DNA from 2 places in the Gordonia marina genome. Region 2 is predicted to be linked to the other one. Evidence: predicted binding sites of a transcription regulator. Region 2 holds the regulator's gene; the other holds the start of a gene.
The links. The regulator LexA, encoded in region 2, represses DNA repair genes until DNA is damaged. The targets are predictions, from matches to a motif close to CGAACANNTGTTCG.
Positions count from the first base shown of each region.

Region 1: the regulator LexA is predicted to act here: its motif matches at 2,126-2,139, upstream of ACSEEN_RS16115 (DUF222 domain-containing protein).

Region 1 covers NZ_JBPSDN010000028.1:45,457-49,664, reverse strand. Annotated here, with positions in the region: gene ACSEEN_RS16130 (PucR family transcriptional regulator) at 1-306, shown strand, start outside; gene ACSEEN_RS16125 (hypothetical protein) at 481-753, shown strand; gene ACSEEN_RS16120 (patatin-like phospholipase family protein) at 872-1,759, opposite strand; gene ACSEEN_RS16115 (DUF222 domain-containing protein) at 2,142-3,743, shown strand; gene ACSEEN_RS16110 (GNAT family N-acetyltransferase) at 3,896-4,208, shown strand, end outside.
Region 2 covers NZ_JBPSDN010000025.1:18,434-22,641, reverse strand. Annotated here, with positions in the region: gene ACSEEN_RS15300 (phosphoenolpyruvate--protein phosphotransferase) at 1-781, shown strand, start outside; gene ACSEEN_RS15295 (hypothetical protein) at 784-1,440, shown strand; gene lexA (transcriptional repressor LexA) at 1,509-2,207, opposite strand; gene ACSEEN_RS15285 (LysM peptidoglycan-binding domain-containing protein) at 2,359-2,955, shown strand; gene nrdR (transcriptional regulator NrdR) at 2,997-3,458, shown strand; gene hrpA (ATP-dependent RNA helicase HrpA) at 3,489-4,208, opposite strand, start outside.

The DNA.
Region 1 (4,208 bases), on a different contig from region 2:
TTCGACGACTCGGTGCTCGGCGTCGCGGCGATCAGCGCGCCCGATGTCACGCGCAAGATCGCCGACGTGATCCTCGGCGCTTTCGCCGGACTCGCGAGCGACGACCAGCAGCTGCTCACCAGCACGTTCCACGCGTGGGTGGCGGCGGACGGTTCGGTCGACGACGCGGCCTACGCGCTGTCGTGCCATCCGAACACCGTGCGCTATCGCCTGCGCCGGATCGAGAAGGTGACCGATCGATCGCTGCGCGTGCCGCGGGATCTCGCCGAGCTGTGTCTCGCGTTCGAGATCCGGGAACGCCTCTGAAGCGTCGTCCGTCGCACCGCGGGTCAGCGGCGTGGACGGTTTGTCCCGGCGGACAACGGAAGCCGAAACACCTTGGTGACGGCGCTCTACCGGAGCCCGGAAACCGGAGCTTATGCTCGTTTCCGGAGACGTGAAGTCACCGGGACCGTGCGTCCGGTGTGGAGGGGAACGATCATGATCTGGCTGACAGGTGATCCCGGTTCCGATCCGTCGACGTTGCAGGCGATGATCTTCGTCCGCGAGTTCGAGGCCCGGGCCGACCGGCTGGTCATCGAGATCGGGTCGGTTCCGCTCTCGCATCCGCATACGCGCGAGTTGCTCACCGAATTGCACGACGTTCGCGCGCAGATCCAGCGACTGCAAACGACCTACCGGCTGCCGCTGGGGCGCTCCGTCGCCGAGCCGGCGGTGCCGGGGGAACCGATGGCGTTCGACCAGGCCGGCTGATCCCGGCCGGAGACACGATCGGCGCGGAAGATCTGGGCGCGGACCGCCGAGGCCGTCACGGCCGCCACGAGGGGTGCGGCGGCTCCGCCCCGATCATCGTGCCACCCGCGTGCGACCGCTATCGGGACACCAGATCCGGCGACGCGGGTGCGGCGGGGTGCGTGTGCATCGCGATCAGCCGGGACGGGTGGGCGCGGCGTCCGCCGTCGACCGCCAGCACGGAGACCGCTTCCCGGTGAGCCTCCTCGATCAGATCCCCGGCCCGGCCGAAGTCCATCGCGCCGAGATCGAGCGGGCACGGCGGTGGCAGCACGATCAGTTCGGCGGCGTCGGCGTAGTCGTCGATCTCCCGGATGAGTCGCTTGTGCACCAGCAGCGTCATACTGTGCAGCACCGCGCCCGCCGCGTCCTGGGGTGGTTCGGTGCGGGCACACGAATACCCGGTCGGCAGCACGTACACGGTGTCCGCGCCGGCGGTGATCGCGGGTGCCAGCGAGGTGTTGTCCGCGATGCCGCCGTCGACCAGGGTCCGGTCGTGCCAGTGCACCGGCGGCAGCAGCCCCGGAATGGCACTGCTGGCCAGGAGAGCGTCGGCGACCGGTCCCCAGCCCAGATCCACCTCGCCGCCGGTGAGGACGTCCGTGGTCACCACGATCAGCGGGACCCGGGTGTCTTCGAGACCGGTGAGCGTGAGGTTGTTCTCGACGATGCGGCGCAGCCCGGTGTCGTCGAACAATGACGGGCTTCGGCCGCGCAGCGCGCTGAGCAGACGCAGTGGATCGGGTGGGAACACGTCGCGTGCCCGCAGGGATCGCCAGATCTCCTCCAGCCCGTCGACGGCATCGGCCGTGAGCCCGTGTTCGGCGATGTAGGCGGCGTTCAGGGCGCCGGCGGAGGTGCCGACCAGCAGGTCGGGGACGACGCCGTGCTCCACCAGCGCCCGCAGCATGCCCACCTGGATGGCGCCCAGGTTGGTGCCGCCGGACAGCACGATCGCGGTGGTCATGTCCCTCCTCGGGCCGGGTGCGGGGCTCTCCCGCCCAGAATAAGGCGAGGTGGAGTTCGTGTCGTGGAGTCGTTGCCCGGGGCGGCCGGCCGCCACCGGTGCAGACGATGGACGAGGTGCGCGGCGAGCTCGCCGATGCGACGGTCACCGGCCCGGCGATCCGGTGCGATGGGTGTCGCATCGGCGCGGTCCGTCCGCGGGTTCGGGGGAAGTGCCGCCGAACTCGGGCGGCCGACGGTCGTGCCCCGACCTGCGGCGAGCGGCACTCCCGCGGCCTTATTCGAAAGTACTTTCTAATCATCTGTTGAATACACATCATGGTGGGCGTATCCTGGGAGTAGGAGAAGAACCATCCTCCACCCGGCCGGAAAAGAGGTTCGTGATGAGCGACGACGTGTTCGACGCCCGCGGTGCTCTGGCCGGCCTGTCGCCGTCCGAGTTGGTGTCGGTGATCGGCGCTGCCGAAGAATCTCTGGTCGATGCACCGCTGGCCGCCCTCTCCGAGGACGGGCTGCTCGAGTTACTGGAATCGCGGGAGCAAGCGCGCCGCACGGGTGTGGCTGTGGACGCGGCACTGTTCGTGGAGATCTCCGACCGCGGCGGCTGCCGGCGGGCCGGGTACAACACCATGCACCAGCTACTCGCGGAGGGCTTGCGTGTCGGGGAGGGCGAGTCCCGGCGGCGCCGGGTGGTCGCGGCCTCGATCGGCCGGTTCACCGCGATGACCGGGGAGCGCCGTGAGCCGAGATTCCCGGCCACCGCGCAGGCTGTGGCCGAAGGCGCGATCGGTGAGACGCACGTGTCGGTGATCGAGGAGGTCATGGACAAGATCCCCGCTACCGTCGAGCCGGAGAAGCGGGCGAAGGCCGAGGCCATGCTCGCCGACGCCGCCCGCACCCTGAACCCGGCCGGGGTGACGATGGTCGGCAACCGGCTCCTCGCTTACCTCGACCCCGACGGCACCCTCGCTGACGACGCTGACCGGCAGCGGCAAGCCGAGTTCCGGCTCTCCGCGCAGGACCGGCAGTCGATGACGGCGGTCCAGGCTCGTCTCACCCCGCAGTTGCGGGCGGAGTTCGAGGTGATGTTCACCCAATGGGCTGCGCCCGGCATGAACAATCCGAACGATCCCGATTCCCCGCACGGCGCGGCCGATCAGCCCGGTCTGGATCCGGCGGTCCTGGCCGCGGCGGCCGAGCGCGATACCCGGCTGTTGGGGCGGCGTCAGCACGACGCCCTGTCGGCGTTGCCGGCGTGGGCGAATGCGCAGTTCTCGTTCGCCAAGCCGGAGAACCTGCGCAATCAGATCGTGGTCACCGTGACCGATGAGGATCTGGCTCGGCAGGCGGGGCTCGCTTGGACGACGACCGGCACCCGGATTCCGGTCTCGGATCTGGTGAAGTTCGCCGCCGACGCCGTGCCGTACCTGGCGGTGTTCGCCAAGGCCAGCGGGCAGCCGTTGTACCTCGGGCGGGCGCACCGGCTCGCGTCGCGCGCGCAACGCTTGGCGTTGTTCGCCCGGGACCGCGGCTGTACCGCGCCGGGCTGTACGCGGCCGTTCGTTCAGGTGCAGATGCAGCATATGCCGGACTGGCAGGACGGCGGTCCCACCGATGTCGACCACCTCGGCGGGGCGTGCGGGAAGCACAACCGGTGGAACGGCAAGAACCCCGGCGAGTGGGAATCGACAGTCCTCACTGACGGACCGGACAAGGGCCGGGTCGGGTGGCGGCCGGTCGGGCGGGCGGGTCCGTGGATCGTGAACCCGCTGTTCCACCCGGACAAGCTCCGGACCGGGCCGGACGTCCCGGCCGCGGAGCGGACCCCGCCACCGACGGTGAATCACCGCCTCGGCGACACCACCGACGAGGTCTCGACTTCGCTCGACCGACATCTCAGTCGAGACCTCGACCTGCGTGAGGACTCCGGCCGGCCTGTGGAGTCCGGCGTCGAAGCCCTCCTCGAACACCTCCTGGCCGCCTGACCACCGCTCGATGTGGTCGGGCCACCAGGTTGTCCACCATCGAGTGGTGAGCGCGGTGCGAGTGGTCAGCGTGGTGTGCGGCGGTCGGAAAACGGCTTGCCGTGCGTCCCGCCCGACTGCGAGTCTGCACACAAGAACAGGAAGGCGGCGGGGTGGACACGGAAGCGCAAGGCGCACTGCAGTTGACGGCGAGCGACGCGGGGGAGGTGCTCACGCTGCAGCGCGCGGCGTACGTCAGCGAGGCGATCGCGCACGACGACCTCGCTATTCCTCCGCTGGTCCAGACGCTCGACGACCTGCGGGCGGAACTGGCCGACGAGAACGTGATCGGCCTCGGGATCAGGAGAGGCGGACGACTCGTCGCCGCGGTCAGGTTGCGTATCCGCGGACGACTCGCCGAACTCGGCCGCCTGACCGTCGTGCCTGACCTGCAGGGAGGGGGCCTCGGCAGCCGGTTGCTGGCGA
Region 2 (4,208 bases):
CTTCCTGGACCGTCCGGACGAGCCCTCGGTCGCTGAGCAGACGTCGCTCTACCGCGAGGTGATCGACGCGTTCGACGGCGACAAGGTGGTGATCCGGACGCTCGATGCCGGCTCGGACAAGCCGCTGAAGTTCGTGACGCACCCGGACGAGCCGAATCCGGCGATGGGGGTGCGCGGCAACCGGATCATCCTGTCGAATCCGGAGATCCGCGCGCACCAGCTGGAGGCGCTGGCCGCGGCCGCCGAGGGCACCACGGTGGTCCCGTGGGTGATGGCGCCGATGATCGCCACGGTGGCCGAGGCGCGCGAGTTCGCGGCGCTGGTGCGCGAGCGCGGGATGATCCCGGGTGTGATGGTCGAGGTGCCGTCGGCCGCGGTGATGGCCGGCCAGATCCTCGCCGAGGTCGACTTCGTGTCCATCGGCACCAACGACCTGACCCAGTACACGATGGCCGCCGACCGGATGTCGCCGGAACTGGCATCGCTGACCGACCCCTGGCAGCCCGCCGTCCTCGCGCTGATCGAGCGCGTGGGCGCTGCCGGTACCGAGCAGGACAAGCAGGTGGGCGTGTGCGGCGAGGCCGCCGCCGATCCGCTGCTCGCGTGCGTGCTGGTGGGTCTCGGCGTCACCTCGCTGTCGTCGGCCCCGGCCGCGGCACCCGCGGTGGGGCTCAAGCTGAGCACGGTGACCCTGGATCAGTGCCGCGCGGCCGCGCAGGCCGCGGTGGCCGCCGACAGCACGGCCTCGGCCCGGGAGGCGGCGCGGGCGGTACTCGGCTGACGATGAGCGACGTCGTCTACGAGCCGACGATCCTGAAGCGGTACACGACGCTCTCCAACGCGATCGACGTCCTGCTGAATGAGCGCGTCACACTGCTCAGCCCGCGCACCTGGGTCGACCGGAACGACAGCGGGTTCATGGATCACTACTGCGCACTGAAGGGTTCGTCTCGCGTCAGCGTCGCGTGCTTCACCCAGTCCACGGAGACCTATCACCACTGGGGCGTCTTCGCGGGCGGCACGGACGGCGTGCGGCTCGAGATCAGCAAAGCGAAACTGCTGGCGAGCATCGCAGGCGACCCGGCCTACGCGTCCGGTCCGGTCCGCTACCTCACCCTGGACGAGATCGAGGAAGAGGCCGGCGACTCCCGGCTGACGGCCGACGATCTGCCGTTCGTCAAACGGCACGGTTTTCGCGACGAGAACGAGTTCCGCATCGTCCACCTCGGGAGCGGTGACGGGCCGCCGGTGCACCACATGCCGATCGAGCGAGGCTGGATCAACCGGATCTCGTTGAGCCCGCTCCTGCCGGAGGGGCTGATCGAGACGATGAAGGCCGCGCTACCGGCGCTGCCCGGCTGTGCGGACGTGAAGGTCGTGCGGTCGAATCTCTGCGAGAACCAGCGGTGGACCCGAACGGGGGAGTCGATCACTCTGTAGGACCGCGGCCACCCGAGTGGGGATCGCGATCCCCACCCCGGCGGCCGGGCGCGGTGTGGATGTCCGGATCAGATGCGCCGCAGCACGGTCACGACCTTGCCGAGAATGGCGGCGTCGTCACCGGGGATCGGCTCGAAGTGCTCGTTGTGGGGCATCAGCCAGACGTGACCGTCGACCCGCTTGAAGGTCTTCACGGTGGCCTCGCCGTCGATCATGGCGGCGACGATGTCGCCCTGCTCGGCCACGTTCTGCTGGCGCACGACCACCCAGTCGCCGTCGCAGATCGCGGCGTCGATCATGGACTCGCCGACCACCCGCAGCAGGAACAGGGAACCCTCGCCGACCAGCTCCTTGGGCAGCGGGAAGACGTCCTCGACGGCCTGCTCGGCGAGGATCGGACCACCGGCGGCGATACGGCCGAGGACCGGAACGAACGCCGGTGACGGCATACCCGGCTCGTCACCGGCCGCGTCGCCCGGCGGCGGGGGACGATGGTCGTCGCGGACGTTCACCGCGCGCGGCCGGTGCGGATCGCGCTTGAGTAGCCCGCGCCGCTCCAGGGTTCGCAGTTGGTGGGCGACCGACGACGTCGAGGTGAGTCCCACGGCCTCGCCGATCTCCCGGATGCTCGGCGGGTAGCCGCGCTCCCGGACGGACGAGCGGATGTACTCCAGGACCTCGCGCTGGCGCTGGGTCAGTGAGGCCTCCAGGGTCGCCGTCGACAGCAGCGGGTCGACGTTCGACGTGTTCTGCGGTCCGTCGGTCATCTGAGGTTCCTTTCCTCGTCGGTGATCCCCAATCTAGTCGACTAGGTCACAGAACTCAAACAATTGTTCGACGTGTCGGGACGGTTGTCGGACCCATGGTGTTAACTGTCGAACAAGAGTTCATCGAACATACGAACGATGGGAGTTAACGATGACCGGATTGCTGAAGGACCGTGACCGCCGAGCCGCCGGAACGGCCGCCTCTGTGACCATGACCTGCGATGTTCCGATCGTCGTCGGTACGCGCGTCCGTCGTGCGGTGCAGGCCGCACCGACGTGCCGGCCGACCGGACGCAGCCCGCAGAGCCGCACCGGAGTGCTGCGCACGGTGCCCGCCGCCGCTCGATCGAACATCCCGGAGCGCCGGGAACGTGTCCGGGTCCCGGGCGTGGCGAGCGCCGGTTCGAACACTCCGGCCACGACCGCGCGGCCGTCCTCGGCACCGGCGCGGCGGACCGCCGGCAGCCGTCGGCGGTGGGCGGCCGGGGTGCTGGCCGGGCTGGCGGTGGCGCTGATCGCCGCGGTGATGGGCATCGCCGGGCACGACTACCAGAGCGCGGCCACCGGGACACCGGCGGCGACGCAGGTCGTGCACGTGCGCAGCGGGGAATCGCTGTCGTCGCTCGCCGAGCGGATCGCCCCCGAGCTGCCCGCCGAGTCGGTGATCGCCACGGTGCGGAACCTGAACGGGCTGGACGGCACCGGGCTGCGCCCGGGTCAGGCGCTCGTGGTTCCCGCATACCGCTGAACGCGCGTGGGATCGGGATGCGCGGCGGGTACGCTGAGGGCATGCGATGCCCGTTCTGCAAGAACGACGACACCCGAGTAGTCGATTCGCGCGCCTCCGACGACGGTCTGGCGATCCGGCGGCGCCGGTCGTGCGGTGCGTGCGGCCGCCGGTTCACCACGGTCGAGTCGGCGGTGCTCGCCGTGGTCAAGCGCAACGGTGTATCCGAGCCCTTCAGCCGCGAGAAGGTGATGAAGGGCGTCCGCCGCGCCTGCCAGGGCCGCCAGGTCGACGAGGATGCGCTCGCGAAACTCGCCGCGGCGGTGGAGGACACGGTGCGCGCATCCGGTTCCGCCGAGATCCCCAGCAATGAGGTCGGCCTGGCCATCCTCGGCCCGCTGCGCGACCTCGACGAGGTCGCGTACCTGCGGTTCGCGTCGGTGTACCGATCGTTCGAGTCGGCCGACGACTTCCAGCGCGAGATCGACGATCTCCGCGCGGGCCGCAAGCAGCCCGTCGCCTGACATCCGGCCGTCGCGGGTTCCGCGCGACGGTCAGGTGAACGTGTCGAGCGCCTTGATCACACGCTTCTCCGACACCGGCCCCGCGGTGCCCAGCTGCTGGGCGAAGAGGCTGACGCGGAGTTCTTCGATCATCCAGTGCGCCAGGTCGTTCAGCGCATCCTGGCGGTGCGCCGGGACCTGTGCGAGACGCTGATTCCAGTGCGCGATCACCCGGTCGACGGCGTCGAGACCGGTCGCGTCCCGGGACGCCGAACCGGGTAGCGCCTCCAGCCGGGCACGAGCGGCCTTGAGATAGCGGGGCAGATGCCGCAGGTGAGTCAGCGCGGTGTCGCGGACGAAGCCGTCGTACACCAGGTGCGCCAGTTGCTCGGCGACGTCGTCGGCGGCGACCGAGCCGCTGCGCGCGTCGATCGCCCGGCGCAGCGGGGCGGTCTCGGCGAGAGCCGCCGCGGCGACGGTGAAGTAGTCGGGTGCGGCGGCGCGGACGGCCGGTGACAGCCGCTGCGTGAGCGCGGCGAAATCCGCGGGGGTGCGGATCGCGGCCACGCCGGGTTCACCGGCCAGGGCATCCGCGATCGCCCGGCGGGTGCAGTCGGCGAACAGGTCGTCCGCCCGCCGGTACGGGCTCTGGCTGAGGGCAAGTCGTTCACCGGGCGGCAGCGTGTTCGCGATCTTCTTGGTCAGCGGGGTGATCGCGTTCTCCAGCAACACCTGCGCCCCGGCGCGGATCCCGGCGTCCCGCGCGGTGGG